DNA from 2 places in the Streptomyces sp. NPDC086777 genome. Region 1 is predicted to be linked to the other one. Evidence: riboswitches for the same ligand, from Rfam matches in the RefSeq annotation. Region 1 holds a riboswitch; the other holds the start of a gene.
What was found. Region 1 has a riboswitch for glycine ahead of gcvP (aminomethyl-transferring glycine dehydrogenase). Riboswitches for the same ligand answer to the same signal wherever they lie in the genome.
Positions count from the first base shown of each region.

Region 2: linked by a shared signal. The riboswitch ahead of gcvT (glycine cleavage system aminomethyltransferase GcvT) and the one ahead of gcvP (aminomethyl-transferring glycine dehydrogenase) in region 1 are both predicted to bind glycine.

Region 1 covers NZ_JBFBJI010000068.1:11,966-17,250, reverse strand. The annotation lists gene AB0472_RS44570 (PRC-barrel domain-containing protein) at 67-447, opposite strand; glycine riboswitch at 562-655, shown strand; gene gcvP (aminomethyl-transferring glycine dehydrogenase) at 833-3,718, shown strand; gene AB0472_RS44560 (ABC transporter ATP-binding protein) at 3,773-4,774, opposite strand; gene modB (molybdate ABC transporter permease subunit) at 5,151-5,285, opposite strand, start outside.
Region 2 covers NZ_JBFBJI010000033.1:63,274-68,558, reverse strand. The annotation lists gene AB0472_RS34795 (AAA family ATPase) at 1-627, opposite strand, end outside; glycine riboswitch at 817-914, shown strand; gene gcvT (glycine cleavage system aminomethyltransferase GcvT) at 1,073-2,200, shown strand; gene gcvH (glycine cleavage system protein GcvH) at 2,323-2,700, shown strand; gene glyA (serine hydroxymethyltransferase) at 2,725-3,987, shown strand; gene AB0472_RS34775 (L-serine ammonia-lyase) at 4,044-5,285, shown strand, end outside.

The DNA of each region.
Region 1 (5,285 bases):
CATGTTTTTTTAGGGGCGCGGCGAACTGCGCGATCAGCCCCCACCGGCCCGCACGTGCCGTCGGTGTCACGACCCCGCGTCCTCCGTTCCCGCCAGTTTGCCGAAGTCGTGGTCCGGGCGGGAGGGGGGCGGGGGAGCCGTGTCCAGGCCGTAGTGGTGGTAGAGCTGGAGCTCCTGTTCCGGGGAGAGGTGGCGGCCCACGCCGAAGTCGGGGGCGTCTTTGATCAGGGCGCGGTCGAAGGGGACCTGAAGGGTGCCCTCGACCAGTTCGCTGGGCTCCAGGGGGACGAAGGCGTCCCTGGAGAACAGGCCGGTGCGTATGGCCGCCCACTCCGGCACACCCGTCGCGTCGTCGAGGTACACCTCGTCGATCGTGCCGATCTTCGTGCCGTTGCGGTCGCACGCCTTGCGGCCGATCAGGTTGCGCGGATCGATGTCGGTCTGCACGGGCCCTCCACTTGGTCGCAACTCATCCGTAAGCACTACAAAAGAGCACATTGAAGGAGGCGGCCACTCGAAGGCTCCGGTGTTGCCCCCGCTGGTAGGCTGGCAAGCGGCTGCTGACCCCGTGCGGGAGAGTCCTCCGGGAAACCGGAGGCGCCGAAGGAGCAAATCCTCCCCGGAATCTCTCAGGCTCACGTACCGCACGGACGAGGTCACTCTGGAAAGCAGGGCGGACGTCGACGGTGTCCGCTCTCACCGACGGTGCAAGCCGGTGGTCCGCAAGGACACACCGGCGAAGCTCTCAGGTCCGATGACAGAGGGGGAGGCCGTCGGGGTACCCGTGCCGGGGTACCCCCCGAAGGTCGCGTCAGACCAGGAGGCCTCCGCAATGACCGCCCAGCGCATCTCCCTCTCCGAACTCGAGCAGGGGATTCCCTTCGAGCAGCGCCATATCGGCCCCGATCTCGAGGCCCGGGCCAAGATGCTCGCCCAGGTCGGCTACGGCTCGCTCGACGAGCTGACCGCCGCCGCCGTGCCGGACGTGATCAAGAACGCCGACCGGCTCGACCTGCCGGGCGCCCGCACCGAGGCCCAGGTGCTGGCCGAGCTGCGGTCCCTGGCCGACCGTAACCAGGTGCTCGACTCGATGATCGGCCTGGGGTACTACGGCACCTTCACGCCGCCCGTCATCCTGCGCAACGTGATGGAGAACCCCGCCTGGTACACGGCCTACACCCCGTACCAGCCGGAGATCTCCCAGGGCCGCCTGGAAGCGCTGCTGAACTTCCAGACCGTGGTCGCCGACCTCACCGGGCTGCCCACCTCCGGGGCCTCGCTGCTCGACGAGGGCACGGCGGCCGCCGAGGCCATGGCCCTGTCGCTGCGCATGGGCAAGAACAAGAAGGGCGTCTTCGTCGTCGACGCGGACGCGCTGCCGCAGACCATCGCCGTGATCCGGACCCGCGCCGAGCCGACGGGCGTGGAGGTCGTCGTCGCCGACCTCGGCGACGGTATTCCGGCGGAGCTCGCCGGCCGCGAGATCAGCGGGGTCCTCGTCCAGTATCCCGGCGCCTCCGGTGCCGTACGCGACATCAAGGCGGTCGTCGAGCAGGCGCACGAAGCGGGCGCGGTCGTCACCGTCGCGGCCGACCTGCTCGCGCTGACCCTGCTGACCTCGCCGGGCGAGCTCGGGGCGGACATCGCCGTCGGCACCACCCAGCGGTTCGGTGTCCCGATGGGCTTCGGCGGCCCGCACGCCGGTTACATGGCGGTCCGTGAGAAGTTCGCGCGCAGCCTGCCCGGGCGGCTCGTGGGTGTCTCCGTGGACGCCGACGGGAACAAGGCGTACCGGCTGGCGCTGCAGACCCGCGAGCAGCACATCCGGCGGGAGAAGGCCACCAGCAACATCTGCACCGCGCAGGTGCTGCTCGCCGTGATGGCCGGCATGTACGCCGTCTACCACGGGCCCGAGGGACTCAGGGGCATCGCCCAGCGGACCCACCGCTACGCCACGATCCTCGCCGCGGGGCTCACCGCCGGCGGTGTCGAGATCGTGCACGGCTCCTACTTCGACACCCTCACCGCGCGCGTGCCCGGCAAGGCCGCCGGGATCGTCGCCGCCGCCCGCGAGGCCGGTGTCAACCTGCGGCTCGTCGACGCCGACCACGTCTCCATGGCCTGCGACGAGACCACCACCCGCGCCCAGCTGAGCGCCGTGTGGACGGCCTTCGGTGTCGAGGGCGACGTCGAGGCCCTGGACGCCGTCGTGGCGGACACGCTGCCCGAGTCGGTCCTGCGCACCGACGGCTACCTGACCCACCCCGTCTTCCAGCAGCACCGCTCCGAGACCGCGATGCTCCGCTACCTGCGCAGGCTCGCGGACCGGGACTACGCGCTGGACCGCGGCATGATCCCGCTGGGCTCCTGCACCATGAAGCTCAACGCGACCACCGAGATGGAACCGGTCACCTGGCCCGAGTTCGGCCAGCTGCACCCGTTCGCGCCCGCCGAGCAGGCGCAGGGCTACCTGACCCTGATCCGGGAGCTGGAGGAGCGGCTCGCCGAGGTCACCGGGTACGACAAGGTGTCGCTGCAGCCCAACGCCGGATCGCAGGGCGAGCTCGCCGGCCTGCTCGCCGTACGCGCCTACCACCGTGCCAACGGCGACGCGCAGCGGACCGTGTGCCTGATCCCGTCGTCGGCGCACGGGACCAACGCCGCCAGCGCCGTCATGGCGGGCATGAAGGTCGTCGTCGTGAAGACCGCCGAGGACGGCGAGATCGACGTCGCCGACCTGCGGGCCAAGATCGAGCAGCACCGCGACGAGCTCGCCGTGCTGATGATCACCTACCCGTCGACGCACGGGGTGTTCGAGGAGCACGTCGCCGACATCTGCGCGCAGGTGCACGAGGCCGGCGGACAGGTGTACGTCGACGGCGCCAACCTGAACGCCCTGGTCGGCGTCGCCAAGCCGGGCCACTTCGGCGGCGACGTCTCCCACCTCAACCTGCACAAGACCTTCTGTATCCCGCACGGCGGCGGCGGTCCCGGTGTCGGTCCGGTGGCCGTACGGGCCCACCTGGCGCCGTACCTGCCGAACCACCCGCTGCAGCCCGCCGCCGGTCCCGAGACGGGTGTCGGGCCGATCTCGGCCGCGCCGTGGGGCTCGGCGGGGATCCTGCCGATCTCGTGGGCGTACGTCCGGCTGATGGGCGGGGAGGGGCTGAAGCGGGCCACGCAGGTGGCCGTGCTCAGCGCCAACTACGTCGCCAAGCGGCTGGAGCCGCACTTCCCCGTCCTCTACACCGGGCCCGGCGGCCTCGTCGCGCACGAGTGCATCATCGACCTGCGGCCGCTGACCAAGGCGACCGGGGTGAGCGTCGACGACGTCGCCAAGCGGCTCATCGACTACGGCTTCCACGCGCCGACGATGTCCTTCCCGGTGGCCGGCACGCTGATGATCGAGCCGACAGAGTCCGAGGACCTCGGCGAGCTGGACCGGTTCTGCGAGGCGATGATCGCCATCCGGGCGGAGATCGACAAGGTCGGAGCGGGCGAGTGGCCCGCCGACGACAACCCGCTGCGCGGTGCTCCGCACACCGCCGGTGCGCTGGGCGGGGAGTGGAAGCACGCGTACGGCCGGGAGGAGGCCGTCTTCCCCGCCGGGGTGTCCGCCGCCGACAAGTACTGGCCGCCGGTGCGCCGGATCGACCAGGCCTACGGTGACCGGAACCTGGTGTGCTCGTGCCCGCCGCTGGACGCGTACGAGGACTGACGCACCGGGTGCGGCAGTGTGGCAGGGGCCCCGCTTCGGCGGGGCCTCCCGCTTTTACGCCGGGTAGGCGTGCGTCTGGGTGGCCTTCACCGTCGCCCAGACCGTGGCACCGGGGTGCAGGTCCAGTTCGGCCGCCGCGACCGTGGTGAGGTCGGCGGCGAGGGCGAGTTCACCGGTCAGGTCGGCGCGGATCTGGTCCCCGTGGGTCTCCAGGCCGGCGACCTCGCAGCGCCAGAGGTTGCGGGCGCTGGCGCCGGTGGGCCGGTCCCGGAAGAGGGTGACGGCGCTCGGCGGGAACGCGACGAAGACGTCGCCGGTGAGGACCTCGGTGGTGGTGATGGTGGCGTCCGAGAGGGGTGCGGCCAGCTCGACCGTGTGCCCGTCGGCCCGGCCCCGGTAGAGGTTGAGGCCGACCAGGTGGGCGATGTAGTCGGTGCGTGGATGGCGGGCGATGTCGGCCGGGGTGCCCTCCTGGACGATGCGGCCGTCCTCGATGACGACCAGGCGGTCGGCCAGCACCATGGCGTCCAGGGGATCGTGCGTGACCAGGACCGCGACGGCTTCGAACTCGGCCAGGTGACGGCGGAGTCGGGACCGCACGTCGAGGCGGGTGCGGGCGTCGAGGGCGGCCAGGGGCTCGTCCAGGAGCAGCAGGCGGGGGCGGGTGGCCAGGGCGCGGGCCAGTGCGACGCGCTGGGCCTGACCGCCGGAGAGGCGGCGGGGTTTGACGCCGGCGTGCTCGGCGAGGCCCATCCGGTCCAGCCAGGCAGCCGCCTGGGCGCGGGCCTCGGCCTTCGTCGCGCCCTGGCAGCGGGGGCCGAAGGCGACGTTGTCGAGGGCCGTGAGGTGGGGGAAGAGGAGGTAGTCCTGGAAGACGACGCCGACCGGGCGGGATTCGGGGGGTGTGCGGTCCAACTCCGTCCCGTCGAGGCGGAGATGGCCGGCGGTGAGGGGCGTCAGGCCAGCCAGGGCGCGAAGGGCGGTGGTCTTTCCGGCGCCGTTGGGGCCGAGGAGGGCGACGACCTCGCCGGGGGCGGCGGTGAGGGTGATGTCCAGGTGGAAGGTGGGGCGGGTGACGACGAGGTGGGCGTGGAGGCCGTGCGTCGCCGGCTGCGGGTGGGTGGTTGATACCCGGCCTTCGGCCGGGTTGGGGCTCCCTCCCGCACCACCCGTGCAGCTATCAATGTCGGGTACGGGTGGCCCCTGTGGGCGCTGAGCGCCGTCGGGGGATGCGGCTGGTCGGTGGGGAGGCCGTGCGCCGTCGGCGGCTGCGGGTGGTTGGTGGGGATGCCGTGTTCCGTCGGGGGATGCGGGGTGCTCGCCGGCAGACTGCGGGTCCTCGGCGGAGGCTGACGGTCCGTGGGATGGCAGTGCGTCGTCTGCTGCTGCGGGGTGCGAGTCGGTCATCGGGGTGTCGTCCACCAGGTCGTCCTCATGATGCCGTCATCCAACGATCCCGCAACGCCGCCAGGACCGCGATCGACACCGTCAGCAGGACCAGGCTGAGCGCGATCGCCGCGTCGGGGTCGTTCTGGAGGGCGAGGTAGACGGCGAGCGGCATGGTCTG
Region 2 (5,285 bases), on a different contig from region 1:
GAGGACCGCCGAGCCGACGCCCTCGGGCAGCCGCCCCTTCTCCGCCGCGCGCAGCAGCCGGCCGGCCGCCCTGCGGTGGCGCAGGAAGGCGTACCGGGAGACGCCCCGCCCGCGCTCGCGCTGGCCGTCCAGCGCCGTGCCCGGCGTGACGTCGAGGAGCAGCAGGTGCAAGGTGCCGCCGCGGCGGCGGGCCTCCCGGGCCAGCCAGTCGCGCACCCAGGCCTGGGTCCCGCAGTCGTGCACGACCACGCCCTCCCCGGTGCCGAGGGCCCGGCGCAGCCCGCCGTAGTGGGCGAGGCGGACCAGCGGGCGGTAGGCGGCGTAGGGCAGGAGCCGGGCCAGGCGGGCGTCCCAGCGGTCGCGGGTGTCCTGGGAGTCGATGCGGATGCCCTGCACGGTGCGGTGCATCAGGGTGGACTTGCCGCTGCCGGGCAGCCCGGTGACCACGACCAGGTCCCGGGGGCCGAAGAGCAGTGCGTGCGGGCTGTGCCCGGCGCGGTCGCGCAGGTCGCGGACGACCGGTGCGGAGAGCTCGCCGCACCGCTCGCGGGCCGGGGCCGCCGGCTGCTGGGGCAGGGCGATGCCCGTCGTCGTCGCGTATGCCGTGGTCGCCGTGGTCCTTGTCACCGTGACCGTCCTCCCTGGGGGTTCAGGAAAGGTTTTCCCCACATAATGTAAAGAGAAGGTAATGCACGGTGTCTCGCGGTTCCGTTCACGTCCTGCCACAAGCCGGTCACAAAGGTGCGGGACAGGTCCGGCCTGCCACGGCCCCGGGCGGCGTGCAATGATGTCCGCGCCAACTGCATACCGGCCGCTTGAATCCGCGCGGGAGAGTCCCCAGCCGTCTTCGCTGGGGCGCCGAAGGAGCAAGTCCCTCCCTTGAATCTCTCAGGCCCCGTTACCGCGCGGGCGAGGCACATCTGAAAAGCGGGCCGCTGTGTCAGTGGCTCCACCCAAGGTGCAAGCCGTGATCACGTCCGTGGTCAGGGCGAACCTCTCAGGTTCCGATGACAGATGGGGAGGACAGCCCTCGCCTGTCATGCCCTTGGAACCACCGGGAGACGACCGACCGATGAGCAGTACCGATTCCGCCGCACCCCGCCGTACCGCGCTCGATGCCCTGCACCGCTCGCTCGGCGCGACCATGACCGACTTCGCCGGCTGGGACATGCCCCTGCGCTACGGCTCCGAGCGCGACGAGCACGTCGCCGTGCGGACCAGGGCCGGGCTCTTCGACCTCTCCCACATGGGCGAGATCACCGTGACCGGCCCGCAGGCCGCCGCCCTGCTGAACCACGCCCTGGTCGGCAACATCGCCTCCGTGGGCGTCGGCCGGGCCCGCTACACCATGATCTGCCGGGCCGACGGCGGCATCCTGGACGACCTGATCGTCTACCGGCTCGCCGAGACCGAGTACCTGGTCGTCGCCAACGCCTCCAACGCCCAGGTGGTCCTCGACGCGCTCGTGGAGCGCTCCGCCGGTTTCGACGCCGAGGTCCGCGACGACCGGGACGCCTACGCGCTGCTCGCCGTCCAGGGCCCGGAGTCCCCCGGCATCCTCGCGTCCCTCACCGACGCCGACCTGGACGGCCTGAAGTACTACGCCGGGCTGCCCGGCACCGTCGCCGGCGTCCCGGCGCTGATCGCGCGCACCGGCTACACCGGCGAGGACGGCTTCGAGCTGTTCGTGAAGCCGGAGCACGCGGTGGAGCTGTGGCAGGCGCTGACCAAGGCGGGTGAGCCGGTGGGCCTGGTGCCGTGCGGGCTGTCCTGCCGGGACACGCTGCGCCTGGAGGCGGGCATGCCGCTGTACGGGCACGAGCTCACCACCTCGCTCACCCCCTTCGACGCCGGGCTCGGCCGGGTGGTGAAGTTCGAGAAGGAGGGCGACTTCGTGGGGCGCGCCTCGCTCGCCGAGGCCGCCGCCCGCGCCGAGCAGAACCCGCCGCGGGTGCTCGTCGGCCTGGTCGCCGAGGGCCGCCGGGTGCCGCGCGCCGGATACCCGGTGGTCTCCGGTGGCGAGGTGATCGGCGAGGTCACCTCGGGCGCCCCCTCCCCCACCCTGGGCAGGCCGATCGCCATGGCGTACGTCGACGCGGCGCACTCGGCGCCGGGCACGGCGGGCGTCGGCGTGGACATCCGGGGCAGTCACGAGCCGTACGAGGTCGTGCCGCTGCCGTTCTACAAGCGCCGGAAGTAACCGCCCCCGCAGCCGTCGGCAGCAGCCACTGGGCGTGACCTGGCGCACAGCGCCGCTGGTCACGCACGTTTCCAGCAGTCCCCCCTCACCAGCACTTCCCCGCGTACAGGAGAATTCAGGCCATGAGCAACCCCCAGCAGCTGCGTTACAGCAAGGAGCACGAGTGGCTGACGGCCGCCGCGGACGGCGTGGCGACGGTCGGCATCACGGAGCACGCGGCCAACGCGCTCGGTGACGTCGTCTTCGTCCAGCTCCCGGCGGTCGGCGACACGGTGACCGCGGGCGAGTCCTGCGGCGAGCTGGAGTCGACCAAGTCGGTGTCCGACCTGTACGCGCCGGTCACCGGCGAGATCACCGCGGTCAACGAGGACGTCGTCGACGACCCGTCCCTGGTGAACTCGGCCCCCTTCGAGGACGGCTGGCTGTTCAAGGTGCGTGTCACGGACGAGCCGGACGACCTGCTCTCCGCCGACGAGTACACCGCCTTCACCGCCGGCTGAGGAGTCGTGGAACGGATGTCTGAGTTGTCGCTTCTGGACACGCCCCTGCACGAGCTCGACCCCGAGGTGGCCGCCGCGGTCGACGCCGAACTGGCGCGCCAGCAGTCCACCCTGGAGATGATCGCCTCGGAGAACTTCGCTCCGCTCGCGGTCATGGAGGCGCAGGGCTCGGTCCTCACCAACAAGTACGCCGAGGGCTACCCGGGCCGCCGCTACTACGGCGGCTGCGAGCACGTCGACGTCACCGAGCAGATCGCCATCGACCGGGTGAAGGAGCTGTTCGGCGCCGAGTACGCCAACGTGCAGCCGCACTCCGGTGCCTCCGCCAACCAGGCGGCCCTGTTCGCGCTGGCCCAGCCCGGGGACACCATCCTGGGCCTGGACCTCGCGCACGGCGGCCACCTGACCCACGGCATGCGCCTGAACTTCTCCGGCAAGCAGTTCGACGTGGTCGCGTACCACGTGGACGACGCCGGCCTGGTCGACATGGCCGAGGTGGAACGGCTCGCCAAGGAGCACCGCCCGAAGGTGATCATCGCGGGCTGGTCGGCGTACCCGCGCCAGCTGGACTTCGCGGAGTTCCGCCGGATCGCCGACGAGGTCGAGGCGTACCTGTGGGTCGACATGGCCCACTTCGCCGGCCTGGTCGCGGCGGGTCTGCACCCGAACCCGGTCCCCTACGCGGACGTGGTCACCTCCACCACCCACAAGACGCTCGGCGGCCCGCGCGGCGGCATCATCCTGGCCCGCAAGGACTTCGCGAAGAAGCTGAACTCGTCCGTCTTCCCGGGCTTCCAGGGCGGTCCCCTGGAGCACGTGATCGCGGCGAAGGCGGTCTCCTTCAAGGTCGCGGCGAGCGAGGACTTCAAGGAGCGCCAGCGTCGTACGGTGGACGGAGCGCGCATCCTGGCGGAGCGGCTCACCGCCGCCGACGCCCGCGAGGCCGGCGTGAACGTCCTGTCCGGCGGCACGGACGTGCACCTGATCCTCGTCGACCTGCGCGCGTCCGAACTGGACGGGCAGCAGGCCGAGGACCGCCTCCACGAGGTCGGCATCACGGTCAACCGCAACGCCGTCCCGAACGACCCGCGGCCGCCGATGGTCACCTCGGGTCTGCGGATCGGCACCCCGGCGCTGGCCACCCGCGGCTTCACGGCCGAGGACTTCGCCGAGGTCGCGGACGTGATCGCCGAGACGCTGAAGCCGTCCTACGACGCGGGGGCGCTGAAGGCCCGGGTCACGGCCCTGACCGACAAGCACCCGCTGTACCCCGGCCTGAACAAGTAGTTCCCTGGTGGGGGCACCCGACGACGTGTGCCCCCACCCTCTTTGGAGGAGTTCCCGTGGCCATCTCGGTCTTCGACCTGTTCTCGATCGGCATCGGCCCGTCGAGCTCCCACACCGTCGGCCCGATGCGCGCGGCCCGGATGTTCGCCCGCCGCCTGCGCAACGAGGACCTGCTGCCCTCCGTCACCTCCATACGCGCCGAGCTGTTCGGCTCCCTCGGCGCGACCGGCCACGGCCACGGCACCCCGAAGGCGGTGCTGCTGGGCCTGGAGGGCGCCTCGCCGCGCACGGTGGACGTGGAGACCGCCGACGACCGCATCGAGACGATCAGGACCACCGGACGTCTGTCGTTGCTGGGCGACCACGAGATCCCGTTCTCCTTCGACGACGACCTCAAGCTCCACCGCCGCAAGGCGCTGCCCTACCACGCGAACGGCATGACGCTCTGGGCGTACGACGCGTCCGGGGCCGAGCTCCTCTCCAAGACGTACTACTCGGTCGGCGGCGGGTTCGTCGTCGACGAGGACGCGGTCGGCGCGGACCGCATCGTGCTGGACGACACGGTCCTGAAGTACCCCTTCCGCACGGGCGACGAGCTGCTGCGTCTGACGAAGGACACCGGTCTGTCGATCTCCGCGCTGATGCTGGAGAACGAGCGGGCCTGGCGCACCGAGGAGGAGATCCGCGCGGGCCTGCTGGACATCTGGCGGGTGATGCAGGCGTGCGTCTCCCGCGGCATGTCCCGCGAGGGCATCCTGCCGGGCGGGCTCCGGGTGAAACGCCGCGCCGCCGTGACCGCCCGCCAACTGCGCGCCGAGGGCGACCCGCTGGCGCACGCGATGGAGTGGATCACCCTCTACGCGATGGCCGTGAACGAGGAGAACGCGGCCGGCGGCCGCGTGGTCACCGCCCCCACGAACGGCGCGGCGGGCATCATCCCGGCGGTCCTGCACTACTACATCAACTTCGTCCCGGGCGCCGACGAGGACGGCGTGGTCCGCTTCCTCCTCGCCGCCGGCGCGATCGGCATGCTCTTCAAGGAAAACGCGTCCATCTCCGGCGCCGAGGTCGGCTGCCAGGGCGAGGTCGGCTCGGCCTGCTCGATGGCGGCGGGCGCGCTCGCCGAGGTCCTCGGCGGCTCCCCCGAGCAGGTCGAGAACGCGGCCGAGATCGGCATGGAGCACAACCTCGGCCTCACCTGCGACCCGGTCGGCGGCCTGGTCCAGATCCCCTGCATCGAGCGCAACGGCATGGCCGCGGTCAAGGCGGTCACCGCGGCCCGCATGGCCATGCGCGGC